Regions from separate parts of the Colwellia sp. M166 genome, predicted to be linked through region 1. Evidence: predicted binding sites of a transcription regulator. Region 1 holds the regulator's gene; each other region holds the start of a gene.
What was found. The regulator sigma-54, encoded in region 1, starts transcription at its own class of promoters, with help from an activator protein. The targets are predictions, from matches to a motif close to GTTGGCACGNNNNTNGNNT.
Positions count from the first base shown of each region.

Region 2: a site for sigma-54 is predicted at 1,174-1,192, ahead of FGD67_RS06100 (PEP-CTERM sorting domain-containing protein). Genes of this name have one in related genera too.
Region 3: a site for sigma-54 is predicted at 1,347-1,365, ahead of fliE (flagellar hook-basal body complex protein FliE). Genes of this name have one in related genera too.
Region 4: a site for sigma-54 is predicted at 1,033-1,051, ahead of FGD67_RS08010 (GSCFA domain-containing protein). Genes of this name have one in related genera too.

Region 1 is NZ_CP040755.1:2,882,633-2,884,842, forward strand. It holds gene hpf (ribosome hibernation promoting factor) at 10-297, opposite strand; gene FGD67_RS13105 (RNA polymerase factor sigma-54) at 334-1,842, opposite strand; gene lptB (LPS export ABC transporter ATP-binding protein) at 1,903-2,210, opposite strand, start outside.
Region 2 is NZ_CP040755.1:1,357,453-1,359,662, reverse strand. It holds gene FGD67_RS06110 (Yip1 family protein) at 1-420, opposite strand, end outside; gene FGD67_RS06105 (hypothetical protein) at 632-910, opposite strand; gene FGD67_RS06100 (PEP-CTERM sorting domain-containing protein) at 1,277-1,894, shown strand.
Region 3 is NZ_CP040755.1:1,725,057-1,727,266, forward strand. It holds gene fliF (flagellar basal-body MS-ring/collar protein FliF) at 1-878, opposite strand, end outside; gene fliE (flagellar hook-basal body complex protein FliE) at 953-1,297, opposite strand; gene FGD67_RS07815 (sigma-54 dependent transcriptional regulator) at 1,538-2,210, opposite strand, start outside.
Region 4 is NZ_CP040755.1:1,765,384-1,767,593, reverse strand. It holds gene FGD67_RS08010 (GSCFA domain-containing protein) at 1-969, opposite strand, end outside; gene FGD67_RS08005 (nucleotidyltransferase family protein) at 1,304-2,210, shown strand, end outside.

The DNA of each region.
Region 1 (2,210 bases):
GGTGCTACGCTAATGCTTGTTAATCTTGCCTTTGTACTTCAAGATTTGGCGATCTAGCTTATCAATTAAAGCATCAATTGATGCATACATATCATTGTTTTCTGCTTTAGCATGGACCTCAGTGCCACTTAAATGGACAGTGGATTCGGCAATTTGATTGAGCTTCTCGACTGTTAATACGACATGTACATTGTTGATGTGATCAAAATGACGTTCTAGCTTTTCAAATTTGCCATTAACATAATCACGTAATGAATCGGTAACGTCGACATGGTGTCCGGTAAGATTAATTTGCATATGCTGCTGTCCTCTTTTACGGGTGAGTAAGTTGGCCTAGAGTAGGCTTTTACGTTGATTTGATGGCGGTATAGAGAGCGATTCACGATATTTAGCAATGGTCCGCCTTGCGACTTTGATACCTTGCTCGGCTAAAATATCTGCCATTTTGCTATCACTTAAAGGTTTTGCAGGTATTTCAGCAGCAACAAGTTTTTTGATTAATTCACGAATTGCAGTCGATGAACACTCACCACCATTTTCAGTGCTAACATGACTTGAAAAGAAATATTTCAGCTCGAAAATCCCTCTAGGCGTGTGCATATACTTTTGCGTCGTCACCCGTGAGATTGTTGATTCATGCATATCAACAGCTTCGGCAATATCGTTTAATACCATCGGACGCATAGCTTCTGGACCATGTTCAAAAAATCCTTGCTGGCGTTGCACAATACAGTTTGACACTTTTAATAGCGTATCGTTTCTGCTCTCTAAGCTTTTGATAAACCATTTAGCTTCTTGTAAATTCGAGCGGATAAACTGACTATCAGTGGATGATTTCATGGTGCGAGACATCGCCGCATATTGCTGATTTACCGATAACTTAGGTGCAGTATCAGGGTTGAGCTCTACCGTCCAACGGCCGTTTTTCTTTTCAACAGAGACATCAGGAATGACATATTGTTCTTCGCTTTTTATCACGCTATCGCCTGGGCGAGGATCTAAAGATTGTATCAGGCGAATAACTTCGCGTAATTGATCTTCTTTTAAGCGTAATTTTCGCATTAACTGGCGGTAATCTCGATTGCCGAGTAATTCAATATATTCAGTTACGGCTAACTTACTTTCCGCTAACCAAGGGGTATCTTTAGCGAATTGATTAAGTTGAATCAGTAGGCATTCAGGAATTGAACGAGCAGCAACACCTACGGGGTCAAACATGTTAATGCGCTTTAGTACTACTTCAACTTCGTCAAGCTCAACATCTTCAATGCCGACACTTTCTAAGATATCTTCTGCTGAAACGGTTAAGTAACCTGCTTCATCAATGGCTTCAATAATGGCAATAGCAATGGTTTTATCGGTATCGCTAAAGGGCGTGAGTTCCATTTGCCAAATTAGGTGATCTTGTAATGAATCTTTTGTTTCACCTTGGTAGGTATAATCTTCTGATGCCGGTCCAACACCGCCACTACTTGCACCAGCACTAAAGTTGTCATCCCAAGTAGTATCACTATTAAGTTCTTCGGGAATATCGGTTTTGGCTAGGCCTTCTGAGGAGCTAATTTCATCGATCGTTGGTGCTGAATCTTCACTGCCATCTGAGGATGACATTGCTGTATCTTCACTAACACCAGCAGAAAAGGCTTCCTCTAAATGGTCAGGGGTACTTTCCGAGCTATTATCAGCAGTTTCATCAACTTCAAGCAAAGGATTACTTTCAAGTGCCTCTTGAATTTCTTGCTGTAGATCCAGAGTAGATAATTGCAACAGTTTGATCGCCTGCTGCAATTGCGGGGTCATCGTTAACTGTTGTCCGATACGGAGTTGCAGAGTAGGACGCATTTACGTTTTCTTTTCCCTGTTCAAAGACATTATTATTGTGCCGTTGTAGTTTGTTACTCACTATAGCGTGAATTGTTCACCAAGGTATACATCTCTTACATGCTGATTCGCAAGAATTTGATTAGCATCACCTTCAGCAATAAGTTCGCCATGACTAACAATATAGGCGTGCTCACAAACATCGAGTGTTTCTCGTACATTGTGGTCGGTGATCAAAATGCCAATACCACGTTCTTTTAAGTGTAGGATAATTTTTTTTATATCACCTACTGAAATAGGGTCAACACCTGCAAAGGGCTCATCAAGTAAGATAAATTTTGGTTCCGCTGCTAAAGCGCGTGCTATTTCAACGCGTCGGCGTTCACCAC
Region 2 (2,210 bases), 1.5 Mb from region 1:
CGCTGCTAATCCCGCGAGTACAACAAACCAAAGCACAGGAAAAAGGGCTGTTAATCCTGCCATTAACAGTGGTGTTGCAGCATATGCTGCTAATTCTAATGACTGAGTGAAGTCTGGTTTTGAATCAAAAGTTTTTGCCATCCATTGAATTAACACCGCCAGTGATAAAACTCCGAATATTAAACCTATATACAGAGCAGCAGACATAAATAGGGCGTTAGATTCGGTTAGTTTAATTGGGTCTCCTGCGCCTATTGTCCAACCGATATGAGCGGCGGCATAATAGCTACAAATTGCTGGGATTAGTGCAATGGTGAAAATATGCACCATAGAATACGTTAAACTTTCGTGGCGCTTCTCGATGGTTTGCCACTCTTTTTTAGGTGCAGTATAAAGCCCCCATATATGATTTAAGATCATGTTGTATACCTCTCTGTCCCCAAAAAATAATGCAGATATTAAGTCAAATTCTGCGGCTTTAGCTTCAAATCAACATTGTTTTTTTTATTGTTGATATTCTATTTATGTAAGATGGTAAGGGATTCGTCAAGAATTGATTGATATTTCGGCGAAAATAGTTTTTTTTAGCCATCTATCAGTCCGTTATAGAGGGTTTTATTTTAAAATGTGATCAACATACCTTAATACGAACAATTTTCATGATTTCTATTTCAAAACCTGCAATGGTTTCATTCGCAGGATAATAGGTAATATTAACCTGTTGGCTTTGTAATGATTTATAGCGTTTTTTTCTGCGGTATTTAAAAGGCACATCTAGGTCTTTTAACATGATGGTATTAAGGTACCAGTCATCGACTTCACGTTGCACATGTGAAACAACCGTTTGTTGTTCAGTATGGATAAGTGATTCGTGTTTATCTGTTAGTGATTTCGCGTCTGTTTTTTTCATCGTATTTTTCACTATATTTTGCTAAAAATAAGTAGCTTCCGTTAACGTATGAATGCAATATCATAACAAATAGTGAAAAAAAAATTTAGTTAAATGTTGCTTTTTAAAACAATTAAACAGTATTCTTAAAAAGAACCCTAAGTATTTAATATTATTTAATGATTACAGTTACTTGATGAGTCTTTGTGTCAGATAAATTTACAAATAAAAAAATCGACATTACTGCTAATTCTTACTTGATTGAAAATAAAAGCTATTTATTTGTTGGTATGGTTTATGCTTAATTAGCTGTAAGATAAGTGATAACGTTCACTTTTAGCATTTACCTTCAAATTTTATCGTGAAGGGATTAAAAGGAATAATAAGATGAAAAAAACAGTTTTTAAAGTACTAGCATTAGCCTGTGTGTTGTTATTCACCACAGTATCAAACGCGACACTAATAACCTTAGATGATCTTCCAGGCAATAACTTTAGAGTTGAAGCTAGTCCAATTTACTTTGAAGCTGGGTTTCAAATATCTGTTAGTTGTACTAATTGCGTTAATGTGATTAGTACGTTGAATGAGTCTGCTAACTTTTCTAATAGTAGTGAGGCAAAAGATTGGGGCGCCAACGGGCGCTTTCTTGAAACTTGGAATACTCAAGCCGTTTTTACCTTATCAGCTATTTCCGGACAAGCATTTGATTTCTTAGGCCTTGATATGGGTTGGTATAACAACAATACTGACATCGCTAGCTGGGAAATTATCAGTCTAGATGCCGCTAATAATCAAGTTGAACAATTAAACCTTTTTGGTAAAGGAAATTTTGCACTGTCTATGACCGGTGTTAATGCAATTCAATTGAGAAATATTGCTGGCTTTAGCTCATTCGATAACTTACAAGTATCTGCAGCTAATCAACCGGTAACCGTTCCTGAACCATCAACGCTTATTATTTTAGGCTTAGGTTTGATCGGATTAGCATCACGTCGAATTAAGTAACACTAGAGCCTGAACGCTTCGATTTTATAAAAAACACTAAGGGTCATCATTAGTGTTTTTTTGTTTTGGGCTGGTGAGTTTTTTAGTGGTCTTGCGTAATATATAAGCCGTTAAAAAGTTGCAGCTAAATGTGTTTAAAAATAAGCTTAAATTTTTGTGGTTTTTATTGATATGGTGTTGTCAGCGACCAGAGTATTTTACTACAGATTACTTCCTTGCTGTGAGCTGATACAGTTTATCTCTGGTTTGATAAGGTCATTAAACTTGAAAATTTTACTCTGCATTTTCTAACCTTATCAGCAGATAATACCAATTT
Region 3 (2,210 bases), 1.2 Mb from region 1:
TCCATCGCGACATCGACTTGTGCGGTATAATTGCCTAAACCAATCACAGGAATTAAAATTGAATCAATTTTATCCATATATTCTTTTTCACGTTTCTGCTCGATTTCAAATTCTTTACGTGAACGTGAAGAAACCGAATTTTGCGAGCCAGAATTAAGTAAACGGCCATTTTGATCGGTAACCGTCACACGGTTAGGATCAAGGCTCTGCACTGCTGATGCAACAATATCAACCACAGAGTCCACTTCTTCTTCCGAAAGCAAACGACCACGGCGTAGAGTTAGTACCACTGTTGCTGATGGATTTTTTTCACGCTTAGCAAAAACATTATCACGCGGAATCGCCAATAAAACACGGGCTCTTGCGATAGTTTGTAATTGTTCAATGGTACGGGCTAATTGCTGTTCTCTGGAGTGCTTTAAGCGTTCGCTTTCAAGGCGTTGACTAACACCAAAGCCCATATCTTGCATCAGAATTTCGCTACCTTCTGATGGCCCTTCACTTAAGCCTTCACGCGCGAGCATGATCTTGACACTTTGATACTCGTCACTTTGTACAGATATGGTGTTATTTTCTTGACGATATTCAACTTTGTTGCTGTCAAGAAAGTCCATGGTTTTGATCAATTGTTCAGTTGGCAGTTTAGTTAAAAAACGATATTCCGGTTGGTTAGCCCACATGATGACAAAAATGGCAATAGCTAAACAGATAGCTAGCGCCATGACTATGGTAATCTGGCGTAAAAAATCGACATTGCCCATAGCACCGGCTAGACCTGATTTTTGTTCACCAACAACACCGTCGGCGCCATCATTAGCAACCAGATCGTTATTACCATCCGTTAGCATTAAATTTGTGTTGTCTGTTGAATCTGCCACTTACTCTCTCCGCATCACTGGTGCTTTATTCTTTTAAATATCAACTTATACCAAAGGTATTAATAGCTGAACAGCTATACTGGCATACTCATAATGTCTTTATACGCTTCAACAAACTTGTTTCGTACTTGCACTGTGGCATCAAAAACAATACCTGCTTTGGACGAAGCTATCATGGTATCAGCTAATGTAACGCTGCGATCGCCCATTTCAAATGCCTTTTTCTTCTGTCCGGCTTCTTGTTGTATTTCATTAACATTATTTACTGCATCTTTTAATAAGCTGCCAAAATCGCTACCGGTTTTACTAACAGCCGGTGTGCCCATGCCACTTTCATCACCGATGGGTAATCGATTTCCCATCGCTTCCATCGACATGCTTTGCATTTGGGCGTACAGAGAATTGGTTTTAATATCCATGGCTAACTCGCTTGCGTCAATTTCTTGTTACTTAATATTACTAAGGATTAAGCAAGCATAGTGCCAAGGCGAAGAGGATGAGTAATTGACTAACAAGGCCAAATCACTAAAAATAAAATATAATATTAATAATCAATCACAAAGGTTGAAATTATAAGGTAATAACAATAAAAAAAGCAACCTAATCTAGGTTGCTTTTTATTGTTTCAATCATGACTTAAAGCTATTTAAACCATCAAATTACAATGGGATTTGTATGCCGCTATCTCTCATACGAGCAATTTTATAGCGCAATGTGCGTGGGCTGATACCTAAACGCTCAGCAACATCTTTTCGACTGCCTCGACACGCATGTAAGGTATCTAATATAATTTGATGCTCTTGTAATTTCAGCTCACTGCCTAGCTTATCATCTTTACTTGGCTCTAGTGCTTCACTGTGCACTTTAGCTGGCTGAAAGTCATCAATCAACAAATCATTAGCATCAATACAACGATCGCTTTGTAAGATCAGTGCTCGCTGTATTACATTATCTAATTCTCGAACATTGCCAGGCCAATCATAAGCCAGTAATTTACTGCGCGCTGCGGCAGTAAATTCAGGAATAATATTACCATCTTTTTGACAAATTCGTGAAATTAGATGCTTAGCCAAAGGTAAGATATCACCTCGACGTTCATTTAGCGGTAACCAAGTCAATGGAAAGACATTTAATCGATAGTATAAATCTTCTCTAAAAATACCCTCCTGCACAGCATCTTTTAGGTCTCGGTTACTCGTGGCGATGACCCGAACATCTAAGCTAATGGTTTTACGACCACCTAAACGTTCGACTTCTCGCTCTTGTAATACTCGCAATATTTTTGCTTGTAAGCCCAAGTCCATTTCAGTAATTTCATCTAATAAAATAGTA
Region 4 (2,210 bases), 1.1 Mb from region 1:
TTGTACAATATCAGGGTTTGAAAATATGCTATTAAGTAGTAATTTAACATGGGTTAATGATTTTATTTCGTTATTTTTCGGAATTTCAATCAGCTCATTTTCATGCGTGTCGGCCTTGAATTTTAATATCGTATTAGCAAACCCTTGGAATTGTTTTGCACCATAACTGGCGACATAATCATTTTCGGCAACTGTTTGCCAGTTTTGTTCACTTTGTAGTACGCAGAAACTTAGCACATAACGAGGGATTTTATTTTTACTGGGTCTAGCTTGATGTGCTACTTGGTTGGGGTTGAAAATAATACTATCGCCAGTATGGGGCTGAACATATTTTGGCGCAAAACTAATGTCAAAATGTTGGCACAACTCACTGAGGTCGGTTACGCGATTTTCTATATTATTTAATATGTAGCCAACGGTTTTTAACTTATCTGTTGTGGCAACATCTAAATATGCTGTATCGCTGCCGTGCTCATCATAATCATTAAGATAGGTCAGTACCTTTAAATGTTTACGTGGACCACCATCTGCATGCCATCTTGTGGAATAGTCTTGCTCTGTTATTTCATCACCTATTTTATATATTGCCCACCAAAAAACACAATACTCACTGTTAAAATAGGAAATGAGTTGTTGATCTAAATCGTCATTGAAAATTTGTGGTAGCAATACTGATAATACGCTGGGATGTTTGATGCCTTCAGGGTTTTGTTCAAATTCTTCGATTAAGCTCTGGCAAAGTTCTTTTGGTAAATGATTTTCAAGTAGATGTATTTGTTCGCTTTTTAATGGTGTTTTAATACATTGCTGTTGACGGGAAAAACTGGCCATGGCCATTTGATCTAATTTTGCATAGTTGTGCTCAACTTCTAAGTGCTGAGCGATCTCAAGGTAAACATTGGGCTGCAAAATATAAGCATTGTTATTGATTAACGTAGGTTTTATTTGTGAGCTATCAAAAATCGACATAAGCTACCTTAGGTTTTAAAATTAGTACAGAACCAAAAATTAGATTGTTGCTATAGCAAATGAAAGCAACTTCTAAGCCAATTGCAATAAGCGTTGGGCAAAGGGCATTACTTGCGAGTAAAAGTAGACTAATAAGGTGATTAGCTTAGGCTGCGCTATAGTAAAGTCAATTTATCGACAGGAATTTGGCATATTTTGTGCAAATGAATAACACTTGCGGTCTTTCGTGAATAAATACCTCAAGCATTTAAGGTTCTTGCTAGTGTTAATAGTGTCTGCAAGGTATGCTTATTGATGTAAAAGCTAATAAATTCATCGTTGTAAGGGCTGAGTTATGAGTTCGAATTGGAAAAATGTCATTTTAGAGCAATCCGCAACTATGGGCCAGGCCATTGAAGCTATAAATGCTGAAGGCTTACGTGTGGCCCTAGTGGTAGACAAAAACTTCTGCTTAGTGGGGGTGATCACCGACGGTGATGTGCGCCGAGCATTGTTAGCCCATAAAGCATTAGATACGCCAGTCACTGAAATAATGAACGCTTCACCAAAAACCGCGCAAGCCAGCAGCACTCGAGCGCAGTTATTGTCAATTATGAAGCGGGCACAAATATTATCGCTGCCAATTGTCGACGCAAAGGGTGTATTGATAAATTTAGAAACCTTACATCATGTAATTGATACGCGCCGACATCAAACCCCTGTTTTTTTAATGGCAGGCGGTTTTGGCAAACGCTTACAGCCGCTAACCGATGCCTGTCCAAAACCCTTACTTAAAGTGGGCGGTAAACCCATTTTAGAAACTATTTTAGAAAGCTTTATTGCCGCCGGTTTTTATGATTTTTACATTTCTACACACTTTATGCCCGATATGATAAAGCAATATTTTGGAGATGGTAGTCAATGGGATGTAAGTATTCAATACATACATGAAAGCTCTCCACTGGGCACCGGTGGCGCATTAAGTTTACTACCGGATAACTTACCTGATATTCCCATTATTATGATGAATGGTGATATTTTAACCAAGGTCGACTTTGAAAACCTCTTAGCTTACCATCAAAAACAAGATGCCATTTGTACTATGTGCGGCACAGAATATGAATTTCAAGTGCCTTATGGCGTCATTGAAAGTGACGGCGAACGTGTCACGTCTATGGTGGAAAAGCCTTGGCAAAAATACTTCATCAATGCCGGCATTTATGTCATTGAGCCAAAATTGATCAAAACCTTAGTGAAAAATA